DNA from 4 places in the Rahnella sp. P4_A8 genome. Region 1 is predicted to be linked to each of the others. Evidence: predicted binding sites of a transcription regulator. Region 1 holds the regulator's gene; each other region holds the start of a gene.
The links. The regulator Fur, encoded in region 1, represses iron uptake genes when iron is present. The targets are predictions, from matches to a motif close to ATAATAATGAGAACNACTATCAA.
Positions count from the first base shown of each region.

Region 2: the regulator Fur is predicted to act here: its motif matches at 3,768-3,790, upstream of exbB (tol-pal system-associated acyl-CoA thioesterase).
Region 3: the regulator Fur is predicted to act here: its motif matches at 2,757-2,779, upstream of fes (enterochelin esterase).
Region 4: the regulator Fur is predicted to act here: its motif matches at 2,047-2,069, upstream of AC1DUO_RS02185 (Nramp family divalent metal transporter).

Region 1 is NZ_JBFUHK010000019.1:54,222-60,269, forward strand. Features, by position in the region: gene ybfE (LexA regulated protein) at 192-473, shown strand; gene AC1DUO_RS12335 (methyl-accepting chemotaxis protein) at 550-2,214, opposite strand; gene fldA (flavodoxin FldA) at 2,636-3,163, shown strand; gene fur (ferric iron uptake transcriptional regulator) at 3,476-3,931, shown strand; gene chiQ (ChiQ/YbfN family lipoprotein) at 4,060-4,395, opposite strand; gene chiP (chitoporin ChiP) at 4,409-5,779, opposite strand.
Region 2 is NZ_JBFUHK010000007.1:38,652-44,699, forward strand. Features, by position in the region: gene AC1DUO_RS05810 (MFS transporter) at 1-114, opposite strand, end outside; gene garD (galactarate dehydratase) at 666-2,237, shown strand; gene exbD (TonB system transport protein ExbD) at 2,309-2,743, opposite strand; gene exbB (tol-pal system-associated acyl-CoA thioesterase) at 2,753-3,673, opposite strand; gene AC1DUO_RS05830 (TRAP transporter substrate-binding protein) at 4,196-5,173, shown strand; gene AC1DUO_RS05835 (TRAP transporter small permease) at 5,230-5,742, shown strand; gene AC1DUO_RS05840 (TRAP transporter large permease) at 5,755-6,048, shown strand, end outside.
Region 3 is NZ_JBFUHK010000007.1:90,688-96,735, forward strand. Features, by position in the region: gene fepG (iron-enterobactin ABC transporter permease) at 1-555, shown strand, start outside; gene AC1DUO_RS06060 (ATP-binding cassette domain-containing protein) at 552-1,349, shown strand; gene fes (enterochelin esterase) at 1,323-2,666, opposite strand; gene AC1DUO_RS06070 (TonB-dependent siderophore receptor) at 2,892-5,162, shown strand; gene gdhA (NADP-specific glutamate dehydrogenase) at 5,232-6,048, opposite strand, start outside.
Region 4 is NZ_JBFUHK010000002.1:226,101-232,148, reverse strand. Features, by position in the region: gene AC1DUO_RS02205 (hypothetical protein) at 1-67, shown strand, start outside; tRNA gene AC1DUO_RS02200 (tRNA-Ala) at 152-227, shown strand; tRNA gene AC1DUO_RS02195 (tRNA-Ala) at 300-375, shown strand; gene AC1DUO_RS02190 (NupC/NupG family nucleoside CNT transporter) at 512-1,699, opposite strand; gene AC1DUO_RS02185 (Nramp family divalent metal transporter) at 2,117-3,346, shown strand; gene AC1DUO_RS02180 (DUF2502 domain-containing protein) at 3,418-3,831, opposite strand; gene mgrA (L-glyceraldehyde 3-phosphate reductase) at 3,991-4,980, opposite strand; gene AC1DUO_RS02170 (alpha-keto acid decarboxylase family protein) at 5,309-6,048, shown strand, end outside.

The DNA of each region.
Region 1 (6,048 bases):
AATCAGGCGTTGTGAACCCCTGGTGCGCCAGTGTATGATTGCGCGCTATAATTTTGCCGCCCCGTTTACTCACAGTGAGTCGCGGGAGGTGAATTGGGTCAGGGTTTCTTAGCCCGAAATGTGTGAAACGCTCGTCAGGAACCGGCTTGCGGTTTTCCGATGTAAAAACTTCCCTGGTTGTACCGCTACCTATGGCAAAAGAACAACTGGATCGCACGACGATTGATCTGTTCGCAGATGACCGTCGTCCGGGGCGTCCAAAAACAAATCCGCTATCCCGTGATGAACAGCTCAGGATCAATAAGCGCAACCAGTTACGCCGCGATAAAGCGAGCGGCCTGCGTCGTGTGGAGCTGAAAATGAATGCCGATGCTGTTGATATGCTCAATAAGCTGGCAGAAGAACGCAATATCAGTCGTAGCGAATTGATTGAAGAGATGCTGCTGTCGCATCTTAACGGTCATGAAGGCTGATTGAAAAGCGGGTAACCCTCTCAGGCTACCCGTTTGTTTTTTCTTACTTATTCCATATTAATTCACGTCTTCCTGCTCAGAACGTTTCCCAGTTTTCAGCACTTTTCGCCGAAAGCATGCTGGTATCCGGACGCAATAACGGTGCGGAAATTGACTTCCCCGGACGTGAACCGACGCTCGTCACGCTATCTTTAAGTTTGAACGTAGCAACGGCATTGTTCAGCAATGAAGCCTGCTCTTCCAGTGATACTGCAGCCTGCGACGCCTGTTCTACCAGCGCGGCGTTCTGCTGTGTGACGCTGTCCATTTCTGTGACGGCAACCGCCACCTGACTGATTCCTTTGCTTTGCTCATCGGATGCAGAGGCGATTTCCGCCATGATGTCAGTGACATGCGTAATTGAGCGCACCACTTCATTCATCGTCTGACCGGCGTTTTCAACCAATTTCGAACCGCTGTCGACGCGGGAAACCGATTCGCTGATGAGCTGCTCGATTTCTTTCGCCGCCTGCGCACTGCGTTGTGCAAGATTGCGCACTTCGCTGGCAACCACTGCAAAACCGCGCCCCTGCTCGCCCGCACGTGCCGCTTCGACGGCAGCATTCAGCGCCAGAATGTTGGTCTGGAAAGCGATGCTGTTAATCACAGAAGTGATTTCAGCAATTTTCTTCGAGCTGCCGGAGATATCTTTCATGGTGCTGACCACGTCTGCCACGATGTTGCCGCCCTTCTGCGCGGTGGTGGAAGCCTCCATCACCAGCTGGCTGGCGTGATGCGCGTTATCGGCATTGTGTTTAACGGTAGCCGTCAGTTCTTCCATGCTGGCAGCGGTTTCTTCCAGCGCCGACGCCTGTTCTTCCGTACGGGAAGACAAATCGTTGTTCCCGGCTGAAATTTCTGACGCGCCCTGATAGATGTGATTGGTGCAGTTGCGGATGGTCTGAACGGTATTGACCAGGCTCAACTGCATCTCGTTCAGCAACGGAATCAGCTTACCGGCGCAGTTTTTACCGAATTCTTCCAGATAAAACGTCAGATCGCCGCTGGCGATCACCGCGAAGTGACCGCGGATTTTATCCAGCGGCTTCACCAGCGCCATCACCAGATAACGGTCAGTCAGCAATAAAATCACCAGCCCGATACCAAATGCCGTCAGCAGAATCACTTTGCTAAATGACGTCAGATGGGTGGATTGCCGTTGTGCCGCATCAAAATCGACAGCGATCTGACCGCTGACTTTCTCCATCGATGAGCCAAAGCTGCGGCTCAGTGCAGGTACGGTGGAATTGGCTAGCTGGTTATAGGACTCCGTATTTTTGCTGCGGGCTGCGTCGAACAATGGCGTGACGCCCTGCGTGATCAGATTTTCCCAACTGGTGATCAATTCCTGCACGGAGGAATCTTCCAGCCCCGGATGCGGTGCCGCTTTAAAACTGGCCAGTGCCTGCGTCAGCCCGCTGAGTGATTGTTTGGCGGTATCAAAAATTTCCGGACCTTTTGACGGATCGGCCTGAAGCTGTGCCACGGCGCGGCTCAGGCGCGTCACGGTACGAAAATACTGATCATTTCCTTTATTGATCAGCGCCATATTGTTGACCAGCTCGGTACTATTTTTGGTATTTTGGGTCAGTGTGTCCAGTGAGGTGACGGTGTAAAGGGAAACACCTGCCCACATGACGCAAAAGATGCCAAGAATGGTTAATAAAGCGGCCCTGATGGTGATATTTTTTAAAAACTGCACGATATGCCTCTCTCGAAACATGTCTGTTTCTGGCCTGAGGATTGACGGGGATGCGGAGAATCAAGACAGGTAACCAGCAGGCAAGTGCCCCAGGACATGTTTGAACACCTCTCCGGGCATCGATTTCTTTATTATGTTGAGATTGCTCCCGAATCATCTATCGGCGGAATGTTCTCGAAATTTAGTATTGTGACGACTTATTTCTCAAACTTGCTTTTGACCTCATTAACCCTGAGGTTAATTCGCCGCAGGTGAAAGCACACAAAGGCGATAACACTTAAAAATATTGCCCGATAAACTTATTTCCCAGTTAAGAAGGCGAGCAGAAGCATATTCTCCGCCGCACGAGTTTGCTATCATCTGCATTATTATTGCCTGCGTTGCAGAGCACTTCATTGAGAACAAGAGGTTAGGTAATCTTATGGCCGTTGTAGGTATCTTCTTTGGATCCGATACAGGTAACACCGAAAACATCGCAAAAATGATCCAGAAGCAATTGGGTAAAGATGTTGCAGAGGTGCATGACATTGCGAAGAGCAGCAAAGAGGATCTGGAAAAATTCGATATTTTGCTTATCGGCATTCCAACCTGGTATTACGGTGAAGCGCAGTGTGACTGGGACGACTTTTTCCCAACGCTGGAAGAGATAGATTTCGAAGGTAAGCTGGTGGCACTGTTTGGTTGCGGTGACCAGGAAGACTACGCCGAATATTTCTGCGATGCGCTGGGCACCGTGCGCGATATCATTGAGCCACGCGGCGCAGTGATTGTCGGACATTGGCCTACCGAAGGTTACCACTTTGAAGCATCTAAAGGCCTGGCGGATGATAAGCACTTCATAGGACTGGCAATTGACGAAGATCGTCAGCCCGAACTGACCAGCGAACGTGTTGATGCCTGGGTGAAACAGATCACAGAAGAACTTAGCCTTTCTGAAATTATTGGCTAAAAACCCTGTTGGCCCTGAGGATTTATTCTACAATTGAAGGGCCAAACTATTACTGAAATTAACAATTTAACTGCTACAAAATTGTAACTTTCGGTCGTATCAAGGTACACTGAGTTCCTCTGTTTTTTCTATTGATCAAGTCGTTGCATTCCAAATGTGACCGGCAATTTGTGATCTTTATTAACAGGCTGTCGTTGACGAGAATTGGCACATTGCGTTAAACGAAGAGACTAAACGAATAATTTTGTGCCGCCGATGCCACAGGCTGCATGCCTCAACTTGATTAGCACATAGTAACAGGACTGAATCCGCATGACTGACAACAACACCGCACTGAAGAAAGCCGGCTTAAAAGTCACGCTTCCGCGCCTCAAAATCCTGGAAGTGCTGCAAGCGCCGGAAGGTCATCACGTTAGTGCGGAAGATCTTTACAAGCAACTGATTGATATGGGTGAAGAAATTGGCCTGGCGACGGTTTACCGCGTTCTGAACCAGTTTGACGACGCCGGTATTGTCACCCGTCATAACTTCGAAGGCGGCAAGTCCGTATTCGAACTGACCCAGCAACATCACCACGACCACCTGATCTGTCTGGATTGCGGTCGTGTGATCGAATTCCGTGACGAATATATTGAAGGTCGTCAGCGTGAGATTGCTAAGAAACACGGTATCAAGCTCACCAACCACAGCCTGTATCTGTACGGCCACTGTGAAGCAGGCGATTGCCGCGAAGATGACTCTTTGCACAACGATAAACCTGCGCAGTAATCTGCACAGGCTTTGACTAAATTAACCGCTGAAAAGCGGTTTTTTTATGTCTGATATCGACGCAGATTGAGCCCGGATAGCAGGCATAAAAAACCCCGGCAAGCCGGGGTATGTTTCGCTGCTGAGATTCACGGCTTAGGTGAATTGTTCGTTTTTATTTCCTGCCAGATTTTCCCGCAATCAGCAGCATATGCCTGACCGTCGCCAGTTTTACGCGCCGTCAGACATCGCTGATAATCCACCACGCGCACCGTCTCCTGTTCTGCAAATTGCTGGTGGGCTTTTTCCTGTTTCAGTTTATTCAGTAACACCTCGCAGGATGCCAGTTTGTCCGGATTGCCTTCTGACGTATTGATACAGGCACGGTAATCTTCCCGCGTTTGGGATATTTGTGCCTGATCGGCGGTGGGTGCACAACCGGCCAGCAAAACAGCCGAAACCATGATCATCAGTAATTTATTCATCGACATAGCGACCTCAGAAAATAGTAAATGGAGCGATAACGATGAATTTCACGTCTTTTTCATCCTGGAAAATGTTGCCGTAACCGCCGCCCCAGCTCGGTATGTCCGAATGGTTGTCGTACTGGGTGTAATGCAGTTTGAACAACGTCCCTTTGGCGCGCCCTTCCTGAATGGTGTACAGCGCATCCAGGCTCCATGCGCTTTCTTTCAGACGCTGGCTCTGGTCATAAGCGGCGTTGGTGCTCGGTTTGGCATCCCACGCATAGACGTACGAACCACCGACCGCGAACCCCGGCAGGTCCCATTTCGCCAGATCATAAAGCACGCCGGCATATACTGCTTTTTCACCGTTGGCGTTGAAGTCCGAGCGGTTGTCCCACCACACATCAAGACGGCCGTTTGAGGAAGAATAAGTCGGGGTCATGCGCTGCAGGAAGTAGCCCTGATTCCCTTCCGCTTTCACCATCGTCCCTTCCAGACGCCAGTTAAACTGCCCGGTGGTATAGCCAAAGGTCAGTGCCTGCAACCATGCCAGACCGTCATACAGACTGTTCGGATCATTCTTGTCACTGATGCGGTCTTCTGCACCATAGAACTGATAGCTGGTGGTCAGCGGATTGCCCAGCAGATCCATTTTGTACGAGGCCTTAGCAAAGTACTGATCGACATAACTTTCAGCCTGGCCAAATGCGCCTTCCAGTACGAAGTCATTTTTAAAATCATATTTCGCACCGAGCGAATGAATATAAGAAACGCCGGTTTTCTTGTCATTCTGGCGGAAATCATCCATTTCCAGATGCCACGGCGATTTATATTCATCAGCCCACATATAGGAGAAACTCAGTTCACCCGGGTCACCGAAATCGTGTTTATAACCGGCTTCCGCACCGCGATACGTACCCGGCATAAAGCTCCAGTGCGGTGCGATCAGCGTCTGTCCGGTAGGCTGAATATACCCTGCGTGCCCCCAGAATCCGCCATATTTGAATTTACCGGCTGCCTTATAAAGACTGACCCCACTTTTATCCCCGGAGTAATCTTCGTCGTAGGCGCGGTTGCTGTTAGAAAAGGCGATTTCGTTGGGATGGCCGCTCTCGCTGCTCTCGGCCATTTCAATCGCCGTAAAGGCTGCGATATCAATACCAAACATGTCCCAGGCATAGCCGGAAGAAAAATCGAGGTTCAGGTTAGCGGTAGAATGCGAAAGGTTGGTTGTATAGTCTTTGTAGTGGTCACTCGCCGGATCCATGTCCTTGCGGTCACGTTCACGCTGCCAGTAGTACACACCGCCGGTCAGTGTGGAATCATCAATAAAACCGGCTGCTTTGGTCCCTTGTGAAAACATCATTCCGCCACCCAGTAAGGTGCCGGCGAGAGAATACATGGCAGGTTTCAGGTAAGCCGATCCCCTGCCCCTGTTACGGTGCTTGTGCATAGAGATTCCTCATGTTGACTAAAAAAACGAGCAAAACCCAAACGGGTATAAAAAGCGGTCGCCAGAGGCGTAACCGGTTAAATCAACATCAAGAGTATTTTTCGCGACGCGAATTATCAATGAGTAATTAATCATTAATTATCGAAATATGACAAAGTGCACATAAAGATGAAAAAGCATTACAGAGGTATGCAGGAAAGGATTAAAGCAATGGACTA
Region 2 (6,048 bases), on a different contig from region 1:
GCGGTCAGCGTAATTCACCGCCGTGATTAAAAAGATAATCAGCAAAATATAGTAACGGATATGGGTCCGTACCTTACTTTGCGCGATTGTCCCGGACTGAGATTGAATGTTCATGGTGACCCTCATTGTCATAATGCGAAAATTTTTCAGGGAGCTCACCGTTATTGAAATAACGTTTTTCGTTCACCTGTGGTTATTCGCCGTACAGCGTCTTAATTCGAAACAGGCAATAAACACTTTATTTATGATCGCCTGAAATTTACCTGTATTACTTTCAACGTCACCTTCAGAGGGCCAATACAGTATAAAAAGGAGGCCACGAAATAACACTGTGCATTCGCCCAAGAATAGCCCCGTTGATTGTGACTATTCTTTTGCATCCACACATCGGTGTGGGAGGAGAATCACAGATTGTGCGGAACCGATAACCGCTCAAATCAAAGGGTGATTTACATCACATTTATTCTGTCACCTGCCACACAGAATGACGTTCATCGGGCAAAAAGCTGGTCAGTTGCACAATGAGGTTGCCGGAAGACTGCCTTATAATGGATGCCATACCCTGTATTACCAGAGCATGTTTACAAGAACATTATTGAGCGTCAACTTCAGATAATTTACCGGAATTTTTTGTTCCGGGATGTTTAATAAACGCGGAGACAGTTATGTCACGTAATAAAGATAAAGAACACGCTACCGAAGCGCTTTTTATTAAAGTTCATGAAAGCGATAACGTGGCGATTATTGTGAATGACAACGGCTTAAAAGCCGGCACCCGATTTGCGAACGGTCTGGAATTAATTGAGCATATTCCGCAAGGCCATAAAGTGGCGTTAGAACCCATTGCTAAAGGCGGCGATATTATTCGTTACGGAGAAGTCATTGGTTATGCCGTACGGGATATCGCGCAGGGCAGCTGGATTGATGAATCCCTGGTGGAATTACCGGTCGCCCCTGAACTTTACAGCCTGCCGCTGGCCACCCGTGTGCCACCCGCGCTGCCACCACTCGAAGGCTATACCTTTGAAGGCTACCGCAATGCCGACGGCAGCGTCGGCACCAAAAATCTGCTGGGAATCACCACCAGTGTGCACTGCGTGGCGGGCGTAGTGGATTACGTAGTGAAAATCATTGAACGTGATTTGCTGCCGAAATTCCCCAACGTCGACGGTGTCGTGGCACTGAATCATTTGTACGGTTGCGGTGTGGCGATTAACGCCCCTGCGGCCATTATCCCGATCCGCACCATCCACAATCTGGCGCTGAACCCGAACTTTGGCGGCGAAGTCATGGTGGTCGGTCTGGGCTGTGAGAAGCTGCAACCCGAGCGCCTGCTGGAAGGCACGCCGGATGTGCAGGCGATTTCACTCGATGACACGCACATTGTGCGTTTGCAGGATGAGCAACATGTCGGTTTCCAGTCGATGGTTGACGATATCCTGACGGTCGCACAATTTCATCTGGAACGCCTGAACCGCCGCCAGCGCGAAACCTGTCCGGCTTCCGATCTGGTTGTGGGCACACAATGCGGCGGCAGTGATGCCTTCTCCGGTGTCACCGCCAACCCGGCAGTCGGTTACGCTTCGGATTTGCTGGTGCGCTGCGGTGCAACAGTGATGTTTTCAGAAGTCACAGAAGTGCGCGACGCTATCCATCTGCTGACACCGCGTGCAGCGGACGTCGACGTGGGTAAACGTCTGCTGGAAGAAATGGCCTGGTACGATAATTATCTGTCGCTGGGACAGACCGACCGCAGCGCCAACCCGTCTCCGGGCAACAAAAAAGGCGGTCTGGCTAACGTGGTTGAAAAAGCACTGGGTTCGATTGCTAAATCCGGTACCAGTGCGATTTCAGAAGTGTTGTCTCCGGGACAACGTCCGACCAAAAAAGGCCTGATTTACGCCGCCACACCTGCCAGCGATTTCGTCTGCGGGACACAGCAACTGGCTTCCGGTATTACCGTTCAGGTATTCACCACCGGACGCGGTACGCCATACGGCCTGCTTGCCGTGCCGGTGATTAAAATGGCAACACGTACCACGCTGGCAAACCGCTGGCACGATCTGATGGATATCAATGCCGGGACAATTGCGACCGGTGATGCCACCATCGAGGATGTGGGCTGGGAACTGTTCCATTTCATTCTGGACATCGCCAGCGGTCGCAAGAAAACCTGGTCAGACACCTGGGGCATCCATAATGCGCTGGCGGTGTTTAACCCGGCGCCGGTAACCTGAGTTACCGTTTTGCGGATAAACGAAAGGCCAGCAATGCTGGCCTTTTTTGTGCGTCTGATTTGATTCACAACTTACTGCGCCGCAGCGGCACCGGTTTGTTCTGCACCCACCAGCCCGACTTTCAGGTAACCGGCTTTACGCAAGTTATCCATCACGCTCATCAGCGTTTCGTAATCGACACTTTTGTCCGCGCGGAAGAAAATCGTACTCTGCTTGTTACCCTGAGTACGCTGATCCAGCATCGCGGTCATATTATCGCTGTTCACGGGCGTGTCGCCGAGGAACAGTTGCTTGTCAGCTTTCACCGACAGGAAAATCGGTTTCTCCGGACGCGGCTGCTGTTTTGCCGTCGAAGCCGGTAAATCCACCCGCACATCAACGGTGGCCAGCGGTGCCGCCACCATGAAGATGATCAGCAATACCAGCATGACGTCGATAAAAGGCGTGACGTTGATGTCATGCATTTCACCACTTTCGTCGATATCGTCGTTTAACCGAATAGCCATAATCTGTTCTTACCCTACGCGTAACTGACCTGTCTGACCGCGTGGCGCATTGCCTTCGCTGGCAGCCAGATCCAAATCACGGCCCTGTAACAGGATAATCTGCGCCGCCACATCGCCTACCTGATGACGGTAAGAGGTGATGGTACGGGCGAAAATATTGTAGATGACCACCGCAGGGATAGCCGCAACCAGACCCACAGCCGTGGCCAGTAAGGCTTCGGCGATACCCGGTGCGACGACCGCCAGATTGGTAGTCTGCGTCTGTGCGATACCGATGAAGCTGTTCATGATGCCCCATACGGTACCGAACAGGCCGACGAAGGGAGAGATTGCTCCGATGGTCGCCAGAATACCGTTGCCACGGCCCATGTAACGACCCGCGGCGCTGACGCGGCGCTCAAGGCGAAAACCGGTACGCTCTTTAATGCCGTTGTTGTCAGTCGATCCGGCAGACAGTTCCAGCTCGTTCTGCGCATCGCGGATCATCTGCGCGCTGATGCTGCTGGCAGCGAAACTTTCAGCCTGCTCGGCGGCTTCGTCCAGCGTACGAACGGAGGACAACGCATCAAATTCACGGCGCATACGGCGTTTGCCCGTGAAGACTTCCGCACCCTTGCTGAATAACAATGCCCAGGTGACTACAGAAGCCAGCAGCAGACCGATCATGACGGTCTTCACCACCACATCAGCGTGATGGTACATGCCCATAACAGACAAATCGGTTGGGATCACGGGTGCCGTCTCTGCTGGCGCGGGTTGCATCACCGGAGCTGGCGTTGCGTCACCGGTCGCCGGTGCGTCAGCCGTTGCAGGTTGAGTTGCTGCAGAATTGACGGCTTGTCCCGCCGGCGTCGCAGGTGCAGCCATCGCGTTGCCGCTCAGACCAGCAACCAACATTAACGACATCAGTAATGAGGTCGCCTCTTTCATCTTATTGCGAGCCGTTTTCACGCGTCGCCTCCAGCCAGAATCAGTGTGTAGAAGGAATGAATAACGCCGAATGATATCAAAGAAAAAGGCCTAATTGATAGTCGTTCTCATTATTATTTACATTGTCCCGCCTGCCGCCCGACGTGTCATTGACAGATGACAAGGTTTTTCCTGTTTGTACAAAGGTTGAACAATTTAACCTCCGTCACACTTTCAAAAAAAATCACACAGTAAATCAATCATCTGAGCTTCATTACTCAAGTTAAAACAACGTTTTAAATATTAAGCAACAGCTTTTTACATTTGTTACGAGTTTGTGATAACGCTCAAATACCGCACAACAAAAAATAGGATAAAGTGCATTCACTGGCGAAGACCTCACACCGGCACGTCATGCATCCCTATCATTTAAAAGCTTATTCAGACATTTTTCAAAATGAACCGGCAACGCCTCTGCGCCCGTCCTGTTCGATACTTGTTCACATTTATCTTTCCCTTACCGAGTACCCTGGAGACAAACTGATGAAAATGCAAAAAGCACTTCTCAGCCTTTGCCTGAGTTCCGCGACCCTCTTATTTACGCATGGCGTGTCAGCACAAACGCTGAAAGCCGCCGACGTGCATCCGCAAGGCTATCCCAACGTGGTCGCCGTCCAGCACATGGGCGAAAAACTGCAAAAGCAAACAGACGGACGCCTCGAAATTAAAACGTTTCCGGGCGGCGTGCTGGGAGATGAAAAGCAGGAAATTGAACAGGCGCAGCTCGGTGCGCTGGATATCATCCGTGTGTCGATGACGCCGGTTGCTTCGATTTTGCCAGAAATTAATGTCTTCACCCTGCCCTATATTTTCCGCGACGAAGACCATATGCACAAAGTGCTCGACGGTCAGATCGGTAAAGAAATCGGCGATAAAATCACCAACAATCCGAATTCGCGACTGGTTTTTCTCGGCTGGATGGATGGCGGGACGCGTAACCTGATCACCAAAAAACCGGTGGTGAAACCGGAAGATTTGCACGGCATGAAAATCCGCGTACAGGGCAGTCCGATTGCGCTGGCAACGCTGAAAGCGATGGGTGCCAATCCGGTGGCGATGGGCGTCAGTGAAGTGTTCAGCGGCATGCAGACCGGCGTCATTGACGGCACCGAAAACAACCCGCCAACCTTTGTCGCCCATAACTACCTGCCGGTAGTGAAAAACTACACCTACAGCCGCCATTTCATCATCCCGGAGCTGTTCCTGTATTCAAAAGTGAAATGGGACAAACTGAAACCGGAAGACCAGCAGTTAATCCTCAAACTGGCGAAAGAAGCACAGGACGAACAGCGCGAACTGTGGAAAGCCTATAACGAGAAAGCCCTCGCCACGATGAAAGCGGGCGGCGTGAAATTCTATGAGATTGACCCCGCGACGTATGTCAAAGCCACGCAATCCGTGCGCGATGAATTCGGCAAAGACCATCAGGATCTGATGCAGCAAATCGCTGACGTGAAGTAAACCCTGACACCGGCAGCCTGCGGGCTGCTTCTTTCTGATCTTTCGCCGGGGGATTTATGGTTTCGAGTTATCACACCCTGATGGACATTCTTTACCGCTGCGCGATGTGGATCGCGGGCATCGCGTTGCTGCTGATGGTGGCGGTGATCCCGGTTGGGATCTTTGCCCGTTACGTGATGAACAGCGCCCTGTCGTGGCCGGAGCCGATCGCGATTATGTGCATGGTGACGTTCACCTTTATCGGAGCCGCTGTCAGTTACCGCGCTGGTTCACACATCGTCGTTGCGATGGTCACTGACCGCCTGCCACCTGCGCTGAAAAAATTTTCTGCCCTGCTGGCTGACCTGATGATGCTGGCCATCAGCGTGTTTATTTTCTGGTACAGCCTGCAATTGTGCAGTGAACTCTGGCAACAGCCGGTGGCGGAATTCCCGCTGCTGACCGCCGGACAGACCTATCTGCCGCTACCTATAGGTTCTGCACTGACGTTGTTATTCATCATTGAGCAGATCATTGCCGGCCCGCAACATCAGCGGCCTGTGGTGATGCTGGGCAATTCTGACGCCTGACCGGAGCCTGTTATGGATGCATTAATCTTGTTGTTAACGCTGGCAGTGATGCTGGCGATTGGCGTGCCGGTCGCTTACGCCGTCGGGCTGAGCGCGCTGGCAGGAGCCTGGTGGATTGACCTGCCGTTTGAAGCGCTGATGATCCAACTGACCAACGGCGTGAACAAATTTTCACTGCTGGCGATCCCGTTCTTTATTCTGGCAGGCGCGATCATGGCCGAAGGAGGGATCGCCCGCAGGCTGGTCAGTTTTGCCTACATCTTTGTCGGGTTTATCCGCGGCGGGCTGTCGCTGGTGAACATTGTG
Region 3 (6,048 bases), on a different contig from region 1:
CTGATTATCGTCGGTATCGGCGTACGGGCGCTGCTGATTGCGGTCAATACCTGGCTGATTATTCACGCCTCGCTGGAATCGGCGCTGACGGCTGGCTTGTGGAATGCTGGTTCGCTCAATGGCATCACATGGGAGAAAAGCCTGCCGGCGACCGGGATGATTATCGTCGCCTGCATGCTCGCGCGTTGCTTATCCGCTCCGATGCGGTTGCTCGAAATGGGCGATGATGCCGCCTGTGCGCTGGGCGTACCGGTGGCGCGTTCACGTTTATTGCTGATGCTGGCGGGCGTGGCGTTGACCGCCGCAGCCACCGCGCTGGCCGGGCCAATTTCCTTTATTGCGCTGGTGTCACCGCAAATTTCGCGTCGTCTTTGCGCCAGCCAGCAGCACGCTTTATTTTTCGCGGCGCTGACCGGTGCGCTGCTGTTGCTCGCCGCCGATGTCACTGCACAACGGCTGTTCACGCCCTATCAGTTACCCGTGGGCGTGCTGACCGTCAGTCTGGGCGGCATTTATCTGATTGGGTTGCTGATCCGGGAGTCGCGACGCTCATGAATACTGAACACTCTTCCCCTTTGTACGCGAAAGATCTGACGCTGGGCTACGATAAAAAAATCGTCGCCCGCGAACTCTCCGTCTCTATCCCTCAGGGAAAACTCACCGTGATTATCGGGCCAAATGCCTGCGGTAAATCCACATTATTGCGCACGCTCAGCCGCCTGATGCCGCCGCAATCCGGCACGGTATTTCTCGATGGCAAACTGATCGGTGATTACGGCACCAGAGACGTCGCGAAACGTCTGGGTTTACTGCCGCAAAGTTCAACGGCGCCGGGCGATATCAGTGTGGCGGATCTGGTGGCCCGCGGGCGTTACCCGCATCAGAGCCTGTTCAGCCGCTGGACAGCGCAAGATACGCTGGCGGTGAACGACGCCATGCACGCAACGGGAGTATTCGAACTGGCGGAAAGCACGGTGAATTCACTTTCCGGCGGACAGCGCCAGCGGGTGTGGATAGCCATGGTGCTGGCGCAACAAACGCCGTTGTTATTGCTGGATGAACCGACAACCTGGCTGGATATCGCGCATCAGATTGATTTGATGGAACTGATGTGTCGCCTGAATCAGGAAAACGGCCGCACGCTGGTGGTGGTGTTGCACGACCTGAATCAGGCATGTCGTTACGCCGGGCATCTGATTGCCATGCGCGATGGAAAAATACTGGCTGAGGGCGCACCGGTGGACATCGTCACACCGGCACTGATCGAACAGGTTTTCGGGCTACGCTGCGCCATTATCGACTGTCCGGTTTCGCATACACCGTTAATTATCCCGCTGGGTAACGGTTGAATCTCCGGTGCTCCATGGCTCTTCGTTCCACAGGTATTGAAGGCCATCGGCTAATCCGCCGCGCCAGCTCAGCGCGTCGTGACCGGCATCGACCACGCGATAACGCACGCTGTTTTTGGTGCGGCTCAGCAGCTCATCCATCTGATTATTCACCTGATAAATCAGCCGTTCATTGCTGCCCGCTTCCATGAAAATTTTCAGATGGCTGGCAGCCCCCAGCCCGTTACTCACCGCACGCAGTAACAAATCCGCCTCGTCAGGATTTTCATCCTGCTGCGATTTATTACGTCGCGGCCACCAGAAAGAACCAGACTGACTGAGTACCAGACCGAAGCGCTGCGGCCAGTGCAAACCGGCGTACAACGCTGACAGCCCGCCAAAGCTCTGCCCCGCCACCACTGTTTTGTTCGCATCGCTGCTGTGCGGTGCGAGCGTCGCCACGGCGGGCAATAACTCCTCCTGAACGGCCAGCCAGAAATCTGCATTACAGGTCAGTTCGCGGCTGCGGGTCTGTGTATCGATCACATCAATCAGCACGTAGACGGCCTGCGGCAATGTGCCTTCCTGCGTCAGTTGCATCAGCGGCTGCCAGACCGGCATCTGCTGCGCCCAGAACTGGCCGTCGAGCAACAGCGCCAGCGGGCGCGATGCCGGATCCTGGCTTTCGCCGGTGGTGTAGATCCAGACCTTGCGCCGGTTGCCCAGACGCGCACTGTTCCACTGATAGGTTTGCAGTTTTGCCGGTTTCTGTGGCAACGCGGCACCGTGGAGATCAAACTCCCGCCAGGCAGGCTGCGGCAATGCGTCGGGCATATGCAAAGGCGACAGCGCGTGAGATTTCGCCCCCGGCCACGGCTGATTCGGATTCAGCGGGTCATAAATCGCATGGGCGAACATATCTTTCCACCATTCCCGCGCAGCCAGCATGGCGGTATAGGCATCGGGATCCTGCGGGAACTCTCTGCCGGGCCCGGTGCGCGGGATCAGGCTGTAGCTGCCGCGCCAGCCGGAGCGCAGCGTAATACTCAGCGACCAGACATCGGTTCCCGCAAGTCTTTGCAGACTTTGCGGCGGTAAAGACTGATGGTGATCGGTGATGCCGTTGATGTTGATCCACACCCGCTGGAAATCCGATGTCGCCTCACTGCCCTGCGGATCCCGCCAGAAGAACGTCACGTTGCATACGTCATCATTCAGCCGTTCGATCAAGGGTGAGCCCTGCGCTTTAATGTCTTTCCACCATTCAGCACTTCCCGCCTGAGAGCTTGCTAACATCGCCTGCGCGGTGGGTTTTTCCGGAAACTGCGATTTCATCATGTTTACGCTTTACAGTCTTTTGGCAGTGAGAGAAGGCATAATTTGCAGAATAATTGACCTGCTTCCTGCAAATTATGAATGGGAATCGTATTGATAATTGTTTGCATTTGCAATAGTGTGTTACCGCCCGTAAACGGGACGATAAAAATACACACACAACAGGCCATCCTCCTGTTCACTAAATCTGTTTTGCAGGAACGGATGGATTTCAGGGCAGAATCCACTATGAAAAGCAGGCTACCACACTATTCTCTGGCAACCTTAATCGGGCTGGGATCAGCACTTTCTTTGCCCGTCAGCGCGGCAGAAAGCACCACAACCCGCACAACAGACGCCAGCCAGAACACCGCAGAAACACAGGAAGACACCAGCGACACACTGGTTGTCACCGCCGCACAGCAAAACCTTCAGGCTCCCGGCGTTTCCACCATCACTTCTGATGAAATCCAAAAACGCCCTCCGGCACGCGACATCAACGAACTTATCCGCACCATGCCCGGCGTAAACCTGACCGGCAACTCTACCAGCGGCCAGCGCGGTAATAACCGCCAGATCGACATCCGGGGTATGGGCCCGGAAAATACCTTAATCCTGATCGACGGTAAGCCGGTGAACAGCCGCAACTCAGTGCGTCAGGGCTGGCGCGGTGAGCGTGATACCCGCGGCGACACAAGCTGGGTTCCGCCCGATATGATCGAGCGCATCGAAGTGATCCGCGGCCCGGCGGCGGCGCGTTACGGTAACGGCGCGGCGGGTGGCGTGGTGAACATCATCACTAAAAAAGACACTCAGGAGTGGCACGGTTCCTGGAATACCTATCTGAACGCACCACAACATAAGGACGAAGGCTCGACCAAACGTACCGATTTCAGCCTCTCCGGCCCGCTCAACGATCAGTTCAGTTTCCGCCTGTTCGGTGGCTACAGCAAAACGCAGGCTGACGCGCAATATATCAACGAGGGTCATCAGTCTGAGCGTACCGGCACCTATGCCGACACCGTTCCGGCAGGTCGCGAAGGCGTGATCGATAAGAATATCGACGCCCTGTTGCACTGGGATTTTGCCCGTATGCAGTCGCTGGAATTTGAAGTGTCCAACAGCCGTCAGGGCAACCTGTACGCAGGCGACACGCAGAACACCAACACCAGTGATTTGGTGAAAAGCATGTACGGTGAAGAGACTAACCGCATTTACCGCCAGTCCTACTCGGTGACCTACAAAGGCGCGTGGGATAACGGTGTGACCACCAACAACTACGTGCAGTACGAAAAAACCCGTAACTCGCGCATGGATGAAGGGCTGGCGGGCGGTACCGAAGGCATCTTCTCTGACGAAGACTTCAACACCATCGCTCTGGGCGACATTCTGGCGCACAGCGAAGTCAGTATTCCGTTTGAGCTGGGCGTGCCGCAAACCGCGACGTTCGGCACGGAATGGAACCAGCAGAAGATGAAAGATCCGTCTTCCAACACGCAGGCTATGCTCGGCGGCGCGATTGCCGGTACCGACAGCACCAACCGCAGCCCCTATTCTCAGGCAGAGATTTTCTCGCTGTTTGCCGAAGATAATATTGAGCTGACCGACAGCACCATGCTGGTGCCGGGTCTGCGTTTCGACCATCACTCCATTGTCGGCAATAACTGGAGCCCGTCGCTGAACCTGTCTCAGGAACTGGGCGACGATTTCACCCTGAAAATGGGTATCGCCCGCGCCTATAAAGCGCCGAGCCTGTATCAGACCAACCCGAACTACGTGCTGTACAGTAAAGGTCAGGGTTGTGCGGCCAGCGGCGGCGGTTGTTATCTGGTGGGGAATAAAGATCTGGATGCGGAAACCAGCGTTAACAAAGAGATCGGACTGGAATTCCACCGCAACGGTTATCAGGCGGGCGTGACCTATTTCCGCAACGATTATCGCAACAAAATCGAATCCGGTTATCTGCCAACCGGCACGTCCTCCACCGGCACAACTGATGTATATAAATGGGAAAACGTGCCGAAAGCCGTGGTTCAGGGGCTGGAGGGCACGCTGAATATTCCGGTCAGCAGCACCGTTTCCTGGAATAACAACGGCACGTACATGATTGAAAGTAAAAACAAAGAGACCGGCGATTATCTGTCGATCATCCCGGAATTTACCATCAACTCCACGCTGAGCTGGCAGGCGACGGAAGATCTCTCTCTGCAATCTACCCTGACCTGGTATGGCCGTCAGAAGCCGAAGAAATACAACTACAAAGGTGAAGCCGTCACCGGCAGTGAGAAGAATGAAGTCAGCCCGTATTCTGTGGTCGGCATGAGCGGCACCTACACCGCGACCAAAAATGTCAGCGTCACGGCGGGTATTGATAACGTCTTCGACAAACGCCAGTTCCGTGCGGGTAATGCCCAGACCGTGGGTAATGCCACCACCGGCGCCTATATGTACGGCGCAGACGCGGCAACCTACAACGAACCGGGCCGCACGTTCTACATGAGCCTGAATACGCACTTCTGAGTATGTTGTCCGCATAAACAAAGCCACCTGCAAAGGTGGCTTTGTTGTGTCTGAAACCTGACTTTGGGCTTACAGCACGCCCTGCGCCAGCATGGCATCAGCCACTTTGACGAAGCCGGCGATATTTGCGCCACGGACATACTGCGTCTGCTGGCTTTCGCCGCCGTATTCGACACACGACTGGTGAATATCCAGCATGATGTGACGCAAACGCGCATCCACTTCTTCGGCTTTCCAGCTCAGACGCGCAGCGTTCTGTGCCATTTCAAGACCTGACGTCGCCACGCCACCGGCATTCGCCGCTTTGCCCGGCGCGAACAGTACGCCCGCGTCGGTGAACAAGTCGGTCGCTTCAATCGTGGTTGGCATATTCGCGCCTTCAGCGACGGCTTTCACGCCATTGGCGATCAGCACGCGTGCCGCATCCGCATCCAGTTCATTTTGCGTGGCGCAAGGCAGCGCGATATCCACCGGCACGTTCCACGGCTGCTGGCCCTCGAGATAGGTCAGCCCGAGTTTTTGCGCGTAATCCGCCACGCGACCATCGCGGCTGGCTTTGATTTCGGTCAGCAGCGCCAGTTTCTCAGGAGTAAAGCCTGCTTCATCGACGACAGTACCGTTAGAATCTGACGCCGTAATCACCCGTGCGCCCAGTGACATGGCTTTTTCAATTGCATATTGTGCGACGTTACCGGAACCAGACACCGCCACGCGCATACCTTCGAAATCCAGGCCATGGCGTTTAAGCATCGATTCAGTGAAATAGATCAGGCCATAACCTGTGGCTTCCGGACGGATGAGACTGCCACCGAACGACAACCCTTTGCCGGTGAACACGCTGGCAGTGTTGTTGGAGAGTTTTTTCATCATCCCCGCCATATACCCC
Region 4 (6,048 bases), on a different contig from region 1:
AATTTCCCTGATGGCAGAGGATTTTTCCCTGTGGAATGGGGGATTTGGCGGCTTTTTCAGCGCTTGAATTGAGAAACGGATTTAGCCGTTGACAGGGGTAGCGACGTTTCATATTATGCGCCCCGCTCACCCGTTTTTACGGGCATGAATTGGGGGTATAGCTCAGCTGGGAGAGCGCTTGCATGGCATGCAAGAGGTCAGCGGTTCGATCCCGCTTATCTCCACCAACTTCCTTTCCAGAGTAAGTTGGCTGTTTCCTTCCCAGGGAAACAAAAAAGTAAATGTGTACGACCTCGTGTGGGGGTATAGCTCAGCTGGGAGAGCGCTTGCATGGCATGCAAGAGGTCAGCGGTTCGATCCCGCTTATCTCCACCAAATATTAAAGAAACCCGCTTCGGCGGGTTTTTTGCTTTTGGCGCTTTGTCATTTCTCCTGCCTGTTTTACTGCGCTGAATCGCAGACATAAAAAAAGGCGCCGGAGCGCCTTTCTCGTCGTTCTGTATTTGCTTACTTACGCCAGTACCAGACCCGCGATAGAAGCAGACAACACGCTGACCAGCGTTGAGCCGTACAGCAGTTTCAGGCCGAAGCGTGAAACCACGTTGCCCTGATGTTCGTTCAGGCCTTTGATAGCGCCGGCAACGATACCGATGGAAGAGAAGTTTGCGAAAGACACCAGGAACACGGACAGGATGCCCACGCCGCGTGGTGAAAGTTCGGTTGCTACTTTCTGCAGATCCAACATCGCAACGAATTCATTGGAAACCAGTTTGGTTGCCATGATGCTGCCTACCTGCAAGGCTTCGTGACTTGGTACGCCCATCATCCACGCGAATGGATAGAAGACATAACCCAGCACGCCCTGGAAGGTGATACCGAATACCACGTCGAACAACGCATTCAGGCATGAAATCAGTGCGATGAAACCAATCAACATGGCTGCAACGATGATAGCCACTTTGAAGCCTGCCAGGATGTATTCACCCAGCATTTCAAAGAAGCTCTGACCCTGGTGCGTATTACCGATTTGCAGGTCTTCTTCTGAATCAACCTTATAAGGGTTGATCAACGACAGTACGATGAAGGTACTGAACATGTTGAGCACCAGCGCAGCAACAACAAAGCGCGGTTCCAGCATGGTCATGTACGCACCCACAATCGACATAGAAACCGTCGACATTGCTGTGGCAGCCATGGTGTACATACGTTTTTCAGACATTTTGCTCAGAATATCTTTATACGCGATAAAGTTTTCTGACTGACCCAAAATCAGGGAGCTGATGGCGTTGAAAGATTCCAGTTTTCCCATGCCATTAATTTTCGACAGAACCGTACCGATAATACGGATGACGAAAGGCAGTACACGAATGTGTTGTAAAATACCGATCAACGCAGAAATAAACACGATCGGACACAAGACTTTCAAGAAGAAGAACGCTAATCCTTTATCGCTCATGCCTCCAAATACGAAGCCGGTCCCTTCCGCAGCGAATCCTAATAATTTTTCAAACAAGTCTGAGAAGCCTTTCACAAAACCTAAACCAACAGAAGAATTCAGGAAGAAGTAGGCTAACAAGACTTCGATGACCAACAGCTGAACGATGAAGCGTAAACGGATATTTTTCCGGTCACGGCTCACCAGTAAAGCGAGTGCAGCGACAACGGCCAACGCTAATACAAAGTGCAATATTCGGGACATGGGTGCTCCAAATTAGAGGCAGGCTATATTTCGACGGTCATTTTATGTAACGCGTACATTTAAAACGTGAAGTCGATTGCAAATATAGAAATTACAGACACGAATTGCAACAAATCGCGGCCCATCACACAAAAAATCAAGATGTTAATAAAACTAAGCACAATTAGCATTCCTGTGCTAGTTTTATCATGTGCCGTAATGCGTTCTGAATCTGGCCCGTTAATGTCTGTTTTAGGAAAGTGCGCTGCGTCTGGCTTTCTGAAGCCGGGTGAGCGAATCACCCCCTCAGTTATTACCTTCTCGCTTACTGCTGCTGCCTATCAGAGTAATCACTCAGATCATTCCAAATGCACTTGATAATCATTATCAATTAGATATCATTGATGTAAGCGTAATAATTGTAAGGGTTAACTAACTATGCTGAACAGCCGGGCCGAATCTGCAGGCCGCGCGTCCAGAAAGATGAAGCTTTCACTGATGGGACCGGCCTTTATCGCCGCCATTGGTTATATCGATCCGGGCAACTTTGCGACGAATATTCAGGCCGGTGCTTCTTATGGCTATCAGTTGCTGTGGGTGGTGGTATGGGCCAACGTCATGGCGATGTTGATCCAGTTGTTGTCTGCCAAACTCGGTATCGCGACCGGCAAAAACCTGGCCGAACATATCCGCGATCGTTTCCCGCGTCCGGCCGTCTGGGCTTACTGGGTGCAGGCGGAGATTATCGCAATGGCCACCGATCTGGCCGAATTTATTGGCGCCGCCATAGGCTTCAAATTGCTTCTCGGGGTTTCCCTGTTACAGGGCGCAGTACTTACCGGGATTGCCACCTTTATTATCCTTGGGCTGCAAAAACGCGGGCAAAAGCCGCTGGAACTGGTGATCGCCGGTTTACTGTTGTTTGTTGCTGCGGCTTATATTGTTGAATTGTTCTTCTCGCAGCCAAGCATGCTGGCGCTGGGCAAAGGCATGTTAATCCCCGCACTGCCAACCGCTGATTCGGTGTATCTGGCCGCGGGTGTGCTCGGCGCGACCATTATGCCGCATGTCATTTATCTGCACTCTTCGCTGACTCAGCGGGGCGGCAAGGCGTCCAAAGCGCAGCGTTATTCAGCCACCAAGCTGGATGTCGGTATTGCCATGACCATCGCCGGTTTTGTGAATCTGGCGATGATGGCGACGGCTGCGGCGGCATTCCATTTCAGCGGACACAGCGGGATCAGTGAGCTGGATGAAGCCTATCTGACGCTGCAACCGTTGCTCGGCCACGCTGCCGCGACCACCTTCGGTCTGAGTCTGGTGGCAGCCGGTTTATCTTCTACAGTTGTCGGCACGCTGGCCGGACAGGTAGTGATGCAAGGGTTCGTGAAATTCTACATTCCGCTGTGGGTTCGCCGTACGGTGACCATGATGCCGTCTTTTATTGTGATCCTGATGGGATTAGATGCCACACGTATTTTGGTGATGAGCCAGGTATTGCTGAGCTTCGGGATTGCGCTGGCATTGCTGCCGTTGCTGGCTTTTACCGGTAACCGCAGCCTGATGGGCGAGATGGTGAATACTAAAACCGTGCAGTGGGCGGGGCGGGTCATCGTGCTGATCGTCGTCAGCCTTAACCTTTATCTGCTGACAGGTATGTTGAAATAACGCCTTCGCCAGCGACAGATAATAAAAAACGGGACAGTTTGCGCTGTCCCGTTTTTGTTTTATTCCGTTGATTAATGGCGGTGATCGCCATGCCCGCCCCGGCGATCATCATGGCCGCGACCCCGATCCGGCCCGCGGCGGTGATCATAATGCGGACGTCCGTGGTCGCTGTGATGATAACGCGGTGGCGGCATCGGACGACGTGGAGGATGGCGTTCGTTCCACCAGCCATGATCGCGCCAGCGATAACCATCCCAGTAATAGCCGCGCGGGCTGCGTGCACCATAGTGGTGACCACGGTAACCATTCCACCAGCCTGGGTTACGCCAGTCATAGCCGTCCCAGTAATAACCCCGCCTGTCGCGATCACCGATATTGATAGAAAGGCCCGGCGTATTCAGGCTGAAGCTGCTGGCCTGCACGGTGGGTACCGCCGCAGGGAGCAGGGTAAAGAACAATGTGGCAAAAAGTACCGGCTTTAACATGAGTGGCCCCAGATTCCTTATAATTTATGCTGACAGTTATAAGGGGAAGAGGGCACCGGTACTATTGCTTACAATCCTGTTTTGAATGATTTACGCGCCTTAACGGTTTACTTACGAATCCTCCATAAAGGCGCGTTTTTTATACCGCAGGGTAATCGCTTACACTAAAATCCCTTCGATCGCCGCCAGTTCTTCTGTGCTGAAATGACGGTGAGAGACCATGCCCACGGCATCGTCGATCTGGCTGGTTTTACTGGCACCAATCAGGACGGACGTCACGCGGTCGCCGCGCAGAACCCACGCCAGCGCCATCTGCGACAGCTTCTGACCGCGTGCCTGCGCAATATCATTCAGCTTACGCACTTTTGCCAGCTTCTCTTCCGTCAGCTGATCTGCTGTCAGGAACTTACTGCCGCTGGCTGCGCGGGAATCTTCAGGAATGCCCGCCAGATAACGGTCAGTCAGCACGCCGCCTGCCAGCGGTGAGAAGGCGATAGACCCGACGCCGTTATCCGCCAGCGTATCCAGCAGATCAGCCTCAACCCAGCGCTCGAACATGGAATATTTCGGCTGATGGATCAGGCACGGTGTGCCAAGATCTTTCAGGATTTCAAACGCTTTTTTGGCGCGTTCTGCCGGATAATTCGACAAACCGACGTACAGGGCTTTGCCCTGACGCACGATCAAATCCAGCGCGGCCATGGTTTCTTCCAGCGGTGTGTCAGGGTCAGGACGGTGATGATAGAAAATATCCACGTACTCCAGCCCCATGCGTTTCAGGCTCTGATTCAGGCTGGCGACCAGATATTTTTTCGAGCCCCAGTCTCCGTACGGGCCGTCCCACATGGTGTAACCGGCTTTGGAGGAAATAATCAGCTCATCGCGATAAGGCAATAAATCTTCCTGCAGGATGCGGCCGAAATGCTGTTCTGCCGAACCCGGAGGCGGGCCGTAGTTATTGGCCAGATCGAAATGGGTGATCCCATGGTCGAAAGCATGGCGGATCAGTTTCCGGCCATTCTCAAAATGGGCGTTATCGCCGAAGTTATGCCACAAACCCAGGGAAACGGCGGGCAGTTTCAGACCGCTCTGGCCACAGCGACGGTATTCCATATTCTCGTAACGGGTTGGACTGGCTTGATACACCATGTGAGTCCTTATAATAAATTCAGAAGTGAACAGAAGGTTATAAATGTCATAAAAAACCAATTTTAGTGTATGCGCTTTCACAAGCATTTCCAGCTAATCAGATCACATCCGGAACAATCCTTGTACGCAGGATCGTTGATTACCGTGACTATTCTTCCTGCCTATTACCTTTACTGCTGAATCCGCTTCCCTGCATTAACACAGTGCAGGGGTGTAACTCTGCGTTGCCATGCCTTATTTCGAATAATAAATGTGCTGTCCCCCGGTTTGGAGTAATACTCATATTAGTGGGATTAACTGGTTACTTTATTTTTCACAGAGGATCGTCATGGTTAATGAATACACAGTAGGTGACTATCTCTTAGATCGTTTATCACTCAGCGGGATCTCCGAGTTGTTTGGCGTGCCGGGCGATTACAATCTGAAATTCCTCGACAGTGTGATTAATCATCAGCAAATCACCTGGGTTGGCTGTACCAATGAATTAAATGCCGCCTATGGCGCAGATGGTTACGCCCGTACCAAAGGTATTGCGGCGTTGCTGACGACATTTGGTGTCGGCGAACTGAGCGCACTGAATGGCATTGCCGGTAGTTATGCGGAATATGTGCCCGTCGTGCATATCGTGGGTGCGCCAGCGCTGACGTCTCAGCGTAAAGGTGAGCTGCTGCATCACACGCTGGGAGATGGCGAATTCTGTCATTTCATGCGGATGTCAGCTCCGGTCAGCGTGGCGCAGGCGTCCCTCACACCGGAAAATGCCCTGGCTGAAATCGACCGTGTGATTGAAGAAGTGATGTACAGCTCGCGGCCGGGTTACCTGTTATTGCCCAGCGATGTGGCCGCTTTGCCGGTCAGTACCCGTGCGCATGCGTTACCTGCGCGTCAGCCGCCTTTCTCGGCTTCTTCTCTGGAAGCTTTTACTGCCGCCGCTGAAAAGCAGTTGCGGGGCGCAAGCCGTGTTTCGTTGCTGGCGGATTTTCTGGCAGACCGCTTCAAGGTTAAAAAGGCGCTGGAACAGTGGATGGAAGAAGTGCCGCTGGCGCATTCAACATTGCTGATGGGTAA